Linked DNA regions of Pyxidicoccus trucidator. The protein of the gene in region 2 interacts with the protein of the main gene of each other region in a pairwise test. Links are inferred from orthologs where the notes say so. Each region holds a gene or a part of one and is shown on either strand. Other genes may lie near its edges.

Region 1 (4,426 bases), on a different replicon or contig from region 2:
GAGGAGGGGCTGCGCAAGCTCCAGGGCGAGGTGGTGCACTGGGCCAACAAGGGCCGCTACACCCGGGTGCGCTTCAAGTTCCGGGGCAAGCAGCTGCTGCCGGACCTGCCGCTGGCCGCCGTGGTGGCCGCGGAGGGGCTCACGTTCTACTGGGGCGGCATCCTCCGCGTGCTCATCGCCAACGTGGTGGGCGGCAGCGTCTTCCAGGTGGAGCTGGTCAACGACGCGGAGAAGCGCGTGCAGGCCGGCAAGGAGGCGCTCCTGTCGGGTGACGTGGACCAGGCGCTGGCCCTCTTCCGCGAGGCCGTGTCCATGGACCGCGATTTGCCTTCCGCGCACCTCAACGTGGGCGTCGCGCTCAAGCTGAAGGGCGACCGCGAGGGCGCGCTGGCGGCCTTCGAGAAGGCGAAGGAGAGTGACCCGGAAGGTCCCATCGGCACCGAGGCCGAGCGGCTGGCCGCCCCCTTGCGACCCCAGGGCTCCGCGCGCTCCGCCTGAGCCGTTTTTCCGGGCTGAAAAAGGCGCGTCCAAGCGTTCAAAACGGGGCACTGGAATGCCCTGCACAGACCCCTCTTTCGAAGCATGCGGGCATTCAGGCCATCCCCCCGTCGTTTCCCTTATTGACGTAGGGAAATCCAGGGGTTACGAACGCTCACCCACTGGACGGCGGCCCCTTTCGAGGGCCCCTCCTCGACCCTTCTAGAGCTCATGGCTGACGACACTACCGACAAGCCGGCAATGCCCCCCGAGCCCCTGCCTTCTGGCAGCGCCGGGGAGCTCATCCCCGTGAACATCGAAGACGAGATGCGCCGCTCGTATCTCGACTACTCGATGTCCGTCATCATCGGCCGCGCGCTGCCCGACGTCCGCGACGGCCTCAAGCCCGTTCATCGCCGCGTGCTGTACGCGATGAATGACCTGGGGAACACGCACAGCCGCGCGTACAAGAAGAGCGCCCGCGTGGTGGGCGACGTGATTGGTAAGTACCACCCGCACGGTGACTCCTCGGTGTACGAGGCCATGGTGCGCCTGGCGCAGGAGTGGAGCCTTCGCTACCTGCTGGTGGACGGCCAGGGCAACTTCGGCTCGGTGGACGGCGACTCGCCCGCGGCCATGCGCTACACGGAAGTGCGCATGGACCGGCTGGCGGAGGACCTGCTGGCGGACATCGACAAGGAGACCGTCGACTTCGGTCCCAACTACGACGACTCGCTCGAAGAGCCGCTCGTCCTCCCCGCCAAGTTCCCCAACCTCCTGGTCAACGGCAGCAGCGGCATCGCGGTGGGCATGACCACCAACATCCCGCCGCACAACATGACCGAGGTCATCAGCGGCACCCTGCACCTCATCGACAACCCGGACTGCACCGTCCGGGACTTGATGGAGTTCATCCAGGGCCCGGACTTCCCCACCGCCGCCATCATCACCGGCCGCGAGGGCATCGCCCGCGCCTACGAGACGGGCCGCGGGCAGATGACCATCCGCGCGCGCTCGGAAATCGAGACGTCCAAGCGGGCGGACCGTGAGGCCATCATCTTCACGGAGATTCCGTACCAGGTGAACAAGGCGCGGCTCATCGAGAAGATCGCCGAGCTGGTGCGGGAGAAGAAGCTGGAGGGCATCAGCGACATCCGTGACGAGAGCGACCGTCAAGGCATGCGCATCGTCATCGAGCTGAAGCGCGACGCGATTGCGCAGGTGGTGCTCAACAACCTGTACTCGATGACGGCGCTGGAGACGACGTTCGGCGCGGTCATGCTGGCCATCGACGGCGGCCAGCCGCGCACGCTGAACCTGAAGGAGATGCTGGACCGCTTCGTCGCCCACCGCCGCGACGTGGTGACGCGCCGCAGCCGGTACGAGCTGCGCAAGGCGCTGGCGCGCATGCACATCGTCGAGGGCCTGCTGGTGGCCCAGGACCTCATCGACCTGGTGGTCAGCCTCATCCGCGCCTCCAAGGACCCGGACGAGGCGCGCTGGGGCCTGATGAACATCCTGTCGCCCGCGCTTTACGAGCACGCGCGCTTCGCCACCCTGCAGCGCATCGACTATGCGGCGGCGAAGGCGCAGATGGAGATGCTCGTCTCCCGCGCGCGCAACGAGGAGCCGTCCTACCAGGGGCTGGCGCACAAGTACGAGGGCGCGGGCTTCAGCCAGGAGCAGTCGCAGAACATCCTCGAGATGCGGCTGCAGCGCCTCACCGGCCTGCAGCGCGAGGAGCTGTTCCGCGAGCTCATCGACCTCATCCGCGACATCACCCGCCTGCAGGACATCCTGGCCAACGAGCGCAGCCTGCTCAACGTCATCAAGACGGAGCTGACGGAGATCCGCGAGCGCTACGGCGACAAGCGCCGCACGGAAATCACGGGCGCGGTGGATGAGATGACGCGCGAGGACCTCATCGCCGAAGAGACGATGGTGGTCACGCTGTCGCACACCGGCTACGTGAAGCGCTCGCCGCTGAGCGAGTACCGGGCGCAGAAGCGCGGCGGGCGGGGCAAGACGGGGGCGGCGACGAAGGAGGACGACTTCGTCAGCAAGCTCTTCGTGGCCAGCACCCACGCGTTCCTGATGCCGATTACGACCAAGGGCAAGCTGTACTCGCTCAAGGTGCACCAGATTCCGCAGGCCAGCCGTACTTCGCGCGGCAAGGCCATGGTCAACCTGGTGCAGTTCGGCGAGGGCGAGCGGCTGGCCCAGGTGCTGGTGACGCGGGACTTCCCGGAGAACCGCTACGTCTTCTTCGTCACGAAGAAGGGTGTGGTGAAGCGCACGGACCTGAGCGCGTTCTCCAACGTGCGCTCCAGCGGCATCATCGCGCTGGGCATCGACGAGGGAGACGAGCTGGTGTCGGTGATGATTACCGACGGCAGCAAGGACATCCTGCTGTCGACGGCCACGGGCATGAGCATCCGCTTCCCGGAGACCGAGGTCCGCTCCATGGGGCGTCAGGCCTACGGCGTGAAGGGAATCACGCTGGAGGACGGCGACGAGGTGGTGGGCGCGGACATGGTGGAGCTCGAGACGGCCATCCTCACGGTGACGGAGAACGGCTACGGCAAGCGCACCCTGGAGACCGAGTACCGGCAGCAGGGCCGCGGCGGCAAGGGCATCATCGACATCAAGACCACCGAGCGGAACGGCAAGGTGGTGGGCCTGCTGCAGGTGAAGGAGTCGGATGAGGTGATGCTCGTCACCAACGGCGGCATGCTCATCCGCATGCGGGTGAAGGAAATCTCCGTCATCGGCCGCAACACGCAGGGCGTGCGGCTGATTGCCCTGGAGAACGAGCAGGAGAAGGTGATGGCCATCTCCAAGCTCCCCGAGGGCGAGACTTCCGAGGACGAGGAGACCGTCCACCCGGTGGAGGGCGCGGTCCCCGCCGAGGCCGGCGAGTCGGCCGAGGGCAGCGCGTCGGCCGAAGCCAGCGCGTCGGCCGAAGCCAGCGCCACCGAGCCGTCCGAGGCGGCCGCTTCGGAGGAGCCCACGGAGCCGGAGGGCAATGGCGCCTCCGATTCCGAATCACCGCCTGAAGAGGGCTGACGCAGTCTGAAGTGAACGACGCCTCCTCCCACCCGGGGGGAGGCGTTCTTCTTTGGTGCGGCCTCCAGCCGGCGGACGTGGACCCGGCGGGCGTGTGCCCGAAATGAGCGTTCCTTCCGGAAGCCGGCCTCCCGGAGCGAGGGTCGCCCTGCTGCGCGGGGAGGGAGGAACGAGCGTTCCTTCCGGAGGTCTGCGGCCCGGAGCGAGGGTCTCCCTGCCTCGCGGGGAGGGCGGAACGAGCGTTCCTTCCGGAGGTCTGCGGCCCGGAGCGAGGGTCGCCCTGCCGCGCGAGGAGGGTGGAACGAACATTCCTTCCGGGGGGCTACCTCCCGGAGCGAGGGTCTCTCTGCCGCGAAGGGAGGGCGGAACGAACGTTCCTTCCGGAGGTCTATCTCCCCGGTGGGCGAGGGCGGAACGAACGTTCCTTCCGGAGGTCTGCCGTCCCGGGTGGGCGAGGGCGGGAGGTGCATGGTGGCGCCCCTTGCCCGATTGGGCGGGCGCTGGGCCCCAAGGAGCCCACTCCGCTGTACTCGACTCTTGAGTCTTGAAAGAGGCTGAAGCGGCCGGCGTCTCAGGGGGCGACGGGCAGGGCGACGGAGGTGGTGGCGGCCACGAGGTTGCCGGCGCGGTCCTTCGCGAGCGCGTAGAGCTTGATGGGGCCCTTCACGGTGGGCAGGCGCACGAGCCAGGCGTCGGGCGTGGGGCCCGGCGTGGCCTGGAGCCGCACCACCTCGTCGCGCTCGTGGCGCGTGGCGGCGCCTCGGAAGTTGTAGGCGAACGAGACGTCGAGCGGGGTGCCCTCCGCGTCCTTCGCATCGACGCGGACCTGGGCGAACGTGCTGGACTTCTCGCGCTTCACCTCGCCCACGGTGACGCTGGCAAT
Region 2 (4,094 bases):
CCATCCGACTTGAAGGCACTCTTGTCCGCGACAACGGCAAAACGTCCGGATGAGCCGGGAGCAATCGAGGCCCGATCCATGCGCAGGGCAAACGGCCTCGCCTCGCCAGAGGAGGTCGTCGACAGGCGAGCCTCCATGAGGCTCCACTGTCGTTCCGACTCCTGGTTCTTGATGTGGAACACGACGGCGGCTTTTGCCTTGCCCGAGTAGACGCGGACGACCACCTCCACCTCGCCATCCCTGAGCACCCACTTCTGATGCTCGATGAACGGGGTCTGTTTGGTGGAGTCACTGACCAGCAATGCGGCCAAAGCATGGTCAGGCGAGGTCTCCTCCTTGCGGAATCGGTCGTTCTCCTCCCTGAGGCCCCGCTCTCGCACGAGCGCATCAGACAGGGCCGCATGCACCGCCTTCGAGGTCTTGCGGTCAGGGAACACGTTCACCTGCTGGTCCCCGCGACCCTCCCGTGCAGTCACGATGAACGGCACTTCTGCCCCATCCGTGAACTTCACCAGGAGCGGCAGACGGTCTTCAGGCTCGAGGTTCTGGAGCGGCACCAGGAGCACCGATTTGCCACCGATGACTGGCTGCTCGAACCGCCCCTCCCATCCCAGCAGCTTCGTCCCCTGTGCATCACAGGTCTTCTCGAAGCGAAGGACGGTCGCAATCTGACCGGCGACGTACACCTGGGACGCAGTGTCGTCCGGGTGGTCCGAGAGATAGATGTTCCGGACGACAGCTTCTGGCTCCCTGGCCGCCGCAACGGACGCCCCCAGGAGAAGAAGCAGGGCATACCCGCCGGATAGGATTTTCCTCATGGTGAGGGGAACCTACCAGGAGGGGCTCAACGGAACCAACCGGAGGGCGTCACAGCGTGAGAGCCCGGTGGTCACCGGCAAGGTGCTCGTCGCCTCAAGGAGGAACCCTGCCCCTCTCCCGAGATGGAAGAGGGGCAGGAACAGACGACCTCAGATGTCCAGGTTCTGCACGTCGAGCGCGTTGCGCTCGATGAACTCGCGGCGCGGCTCCACCGCCTCGCCCATCAGCAGCGAGAAGATGGTGTCGCTCTCCACCGCGTCCTCCACCCGTACCTGGAGCAGCGTGCGCGTGGTCGGGTTCATGGTGGTGTCCCAGAGCTGCTCGGGGTTCATCTCGCCCAGCCCCTTGTAGCGCTGCAGGCCCAGCCCCTTCTGCGCGTCCTTGCGGACCACGGCCAGGACCTCCTGCACGGTGAAGGCCGTCACCTCGCCCGCATCCACCCGCACCTTGTACGGCGCCTTGCCCAGCGAAGCGAAGGCGTCGCGCAGCGCCGCCAGCTCCACGTACTCCGGAGACGACAGGAAGGCGTGGTCCAGCACCGTCTCCCGCATGGCGCCATTCACGTCCGTGCGGAACACCAGCTTCTTCGTGTGGTGCTCCGGGTCCTGCACCAGCTCGTGCTTCACCCGGCCCAGCACGTCCGGCATCCGGCGCTCGAAGTAGCCGTAGACGTCCTTCACGACCGTCTCCATCGCCAGCTCGTCCGCCAGCGTGTCGGCCGTCGTCCGCGTCGCCTGCACCAGCGCGTCCACCACCCGCGCGTCACGGCGCTTCGCCTGCTTCTCCAGGCGCTCCTCGTACGTAATCACCTTCTCCAGCAGCGCCTTCAGCTCCGAGCCGCCCAGCTCGCCCGCGGGCGTCAGCACCCGCGAGTGCTCCGAGGCGGCCTTGAGCAGGTACTCGTTCAGCGCGCGCTCGTCCTTGACGTAGAGGTCCTTCTTGTTGCGCGTCACCTTATAGAGGGGCGGCTGCGCGATGTAGAGGTACCCCTTCTGGAGCAGCTCCGGCATCTGGCGGAAGAAGAACGTCAGCAGCAGCGTGCGGATGTGGCTGCCGTCCACGTCTGCGTCCGTCATCAGGATGATGCGGTGGTAGCGCGCCTTCTCCGGGTCGTAGTCCTCGGCGCCGATGCCCGTGCCCAGGGCCGTAATCAGCGTCACGATTTCGGCGCTGGTCAGCATCTTCTCGAAGCGCGCCTTCTCGACGTTCAGAATCTTGCCGCGCAGCGGGAGGATGGCCTGGTTGCGCCTGTCCCGGCCCTGCTTCGCGGAGCCGCCTGCGGAGTCACCCTCGACGATGTAAAGCTCGCTCTCGCGCGGGTCCTTGCTCTGGCAGTCCGCGAGCTTGCCCGGCAGGCCGCCGCCGTCCAGCACGCCCTTGCGGCGCACCGTCTCCCGCGCCTTGCGGGCGGCGATGCGGGCACGGCAGGCGTCGCCAATCTTCGCCACGACCTTCTTGGCGACCATGGGCGTCTCTTCGAGGAAGGTGGCGAGCTGGTCGTTCACCATCTGCTCGACCAGGCCCTTCACCTCGCTGTTGCCCAGCTTCGTCTTCGTCTGCCCCTCGAACTGCGGGTTGGGCAGCTTGACGGAGATGACCGCGGACAGGCCCTCGCGGGCGTCCTCACCCGTGGGCGTCTCCTTCAGGTCCTTCCACTGGCCGCCCTTCTCCGCGTAGCTGTTCAGCGTGCGCGTGAGCGCCGCCTTGAAGCCGGACAGGTGGCTGCCACCCTCGTGGGTGTTGATGTTGTTGGCGAAGGTGTAGATGCGCTCGTCGTAGCCGTCATTCCACTGCATCGCGATGTCGAGCGTGACGCCCTCGCGCTCCGTGGAGAAGGAAATCGGCTTCTCGTGCAGCACCTCCTTCGACTGGTTGAGGTACTGCACGAAGGACGAGATGCCGCCTTCGAACTTGAAGTCGTGCTCCTTGTTCGTGCGCTCATCGCGGATGGTGATGTGCAGGCCGGCGTTGAGGAACGCCAGCTCGCGCAGGCGCTGGCTGAGCGTCTCGAAGTTGAAGTCGTTCGTCTCCATCACCGTGGCGTCCGGCTTGAAGGCGATGTGCGTGCCACGCTTGTCCGTGGTGCCGACTTCCTGCGGATGGCTCACGGGGATGCCCTGCGCGTAGGCCTGCTCGTACACCTTGCCGTTGCGCTGGACGCGGACCTTGAACCACTCGGAGAGGAAGTTGACGCAGGTGACGCCCACGCCGTGCAGGCCGCCGGAGACCTTGTAGGCCCCGTTGCCGAACTTGCTGCCGGCGTGCAGCTCGGTGAGCACCACCTCCAGCGTGTCCTTGCCGGGGAACTTCGGGTGCGGGCCCACGGGAATGCCGCGGCCGTTGTCCTGGACGCTGAGCGAGCCATCCACGTGGATGACGACCTCGATGTCCGTGCAGTGGCCCGCGAGCGACTCGTCCACGGCGTTGTCCACGACCTCGTACACGAGCTTGTGGAGCCCGTAGGTCATGGTGTCGCCGATGTACATGCCTGGGCGCTTCCGGACCGCCTCGCGGCCCTCGAGCTTGGTGATGCTGTCCGTCCCATACTCCACGGGCGGCGGGGCAACCGCTGCGCCGGTAGCGGGGGTCTTTTCCATGTGAAGCTGTCCTTGGAAAAAGGAGCCTTGCAACAGGCTTGTGCCTACCATTTAAGGCCCCCCCGAACAAGGTCGGTGAGGCGCTGCAAGGCTTCGTAAACACTCATGAAAATCGCTCGGCCGCCCCCTCGGACGGCCGACCCCGGAAACCCGGGTCTCAGGCGTCGAAACGCGGCGGTGGAAGTCGCTCCTCCAGCGCGGCGATCAACTCTTCAAAAACAGCCCGGCGGGCGAAGAGATGCCGGGTGACGAGCACCCTTCCCTCTTCCTTGAGGAACAGCCCGAGCACGTTCCCCCTCCGGCCGAGCCTGCGCACGGAATCAATCTGGCCCCAGTGCAAATCCAGCTCGTTCTTGCTGAAGGGACGGGCCACGCGCACGCCGCGTGCGTCCACCGTGACGCCCCAGCCGGAGCGGGGCCGCAACCGGTGGAAGGACACGAGGAAGGCCAGCATCAGACCCGCCGAGACACCGGCACGAGCCATGGCCTGGAGGCCGCCACCTTCCCGGGCGTCGGCCATGGCCCAGGCGGCGAGCACCGCCAGCACACAGGCTCCCACGAAGAGGCCGATGCGCGTGGCGCGAGGGTCGAAGGCATAGAAACGCGGGCTGCTCATGTGCGTCCGCGCACCCTACCCGCCCTGGGGCGCCGGTGCGCGCTTTTGCGTACGCTCCGCCC

The links. Proteins that work in one complex are often made in the same cells at the same time.
Region 1: the proteins of gyrB (region 2) and gyrA interact in binary tests that used the Escherichia coli proteins (3 or more experiments, as listed by UniProt). The link is inferred for Pyxidicoccus trucidator from one-to-one orthologs.

Annotation. Positions count from the first base shown.
Region 1 is NZ_JAAIXZ010000001.1:1,537,410-1,541,835, reverse strand. Bases 383-3,743 are described here. They hold gyrA (DNA gyrase subunit A), read left to right. Parts: upstream 383-708; coding sequence 709-3,543; downstream 3,544-3,743. Other genes in these bases: G4D85_RS06260 (tetratricopeptide repeat protein), read left to right, coding at 383-498. Outside these bases: more of G4D85_RS06260, read left to right, coding at 1-382; G4D85_RS06250 (glycoside hydrolase family 2 TIM barrel-domain containing protein), read right to left, coding at 4,115-4,426. UniProt on the Escherichia coli protein: A type II topoisomerase that negatively supercoils closed circular double-stranded (ds) DNA in an ATP-dependent manner to maintain chromosomes in an underwound state.
Region 2 is NZ_JAAIXZ010000003.1:492,871-496,964, reverse strand. Bases 693-3,721 are described here. They hold gyrB (DNA topoisomerase (ATP-hydrolyzing) subunit B), read right to left. Parts: upstream 3,417-3,721; coding sequence 969-3,416; downstream 693-968. Other genes in these bases: G4D85_RS12025 (hypothetical protein), read right to left, coding at 3,574-3,721; G4D85_RS12035 (DUF2381 family protein), read right to left, coding at 693-818. In the rest of the region: more of G4D85_RS12035, read right to left, coding at 1-692; more of G4D85_RS12025, read right to left, coding at 3,722-4,032. UniProt on the Escherichia coli protein: DNA gyrase negatively supercoils closed circular double-stranded DNA in an ATP-dependent manner to maintain chromosomes in an underwound state.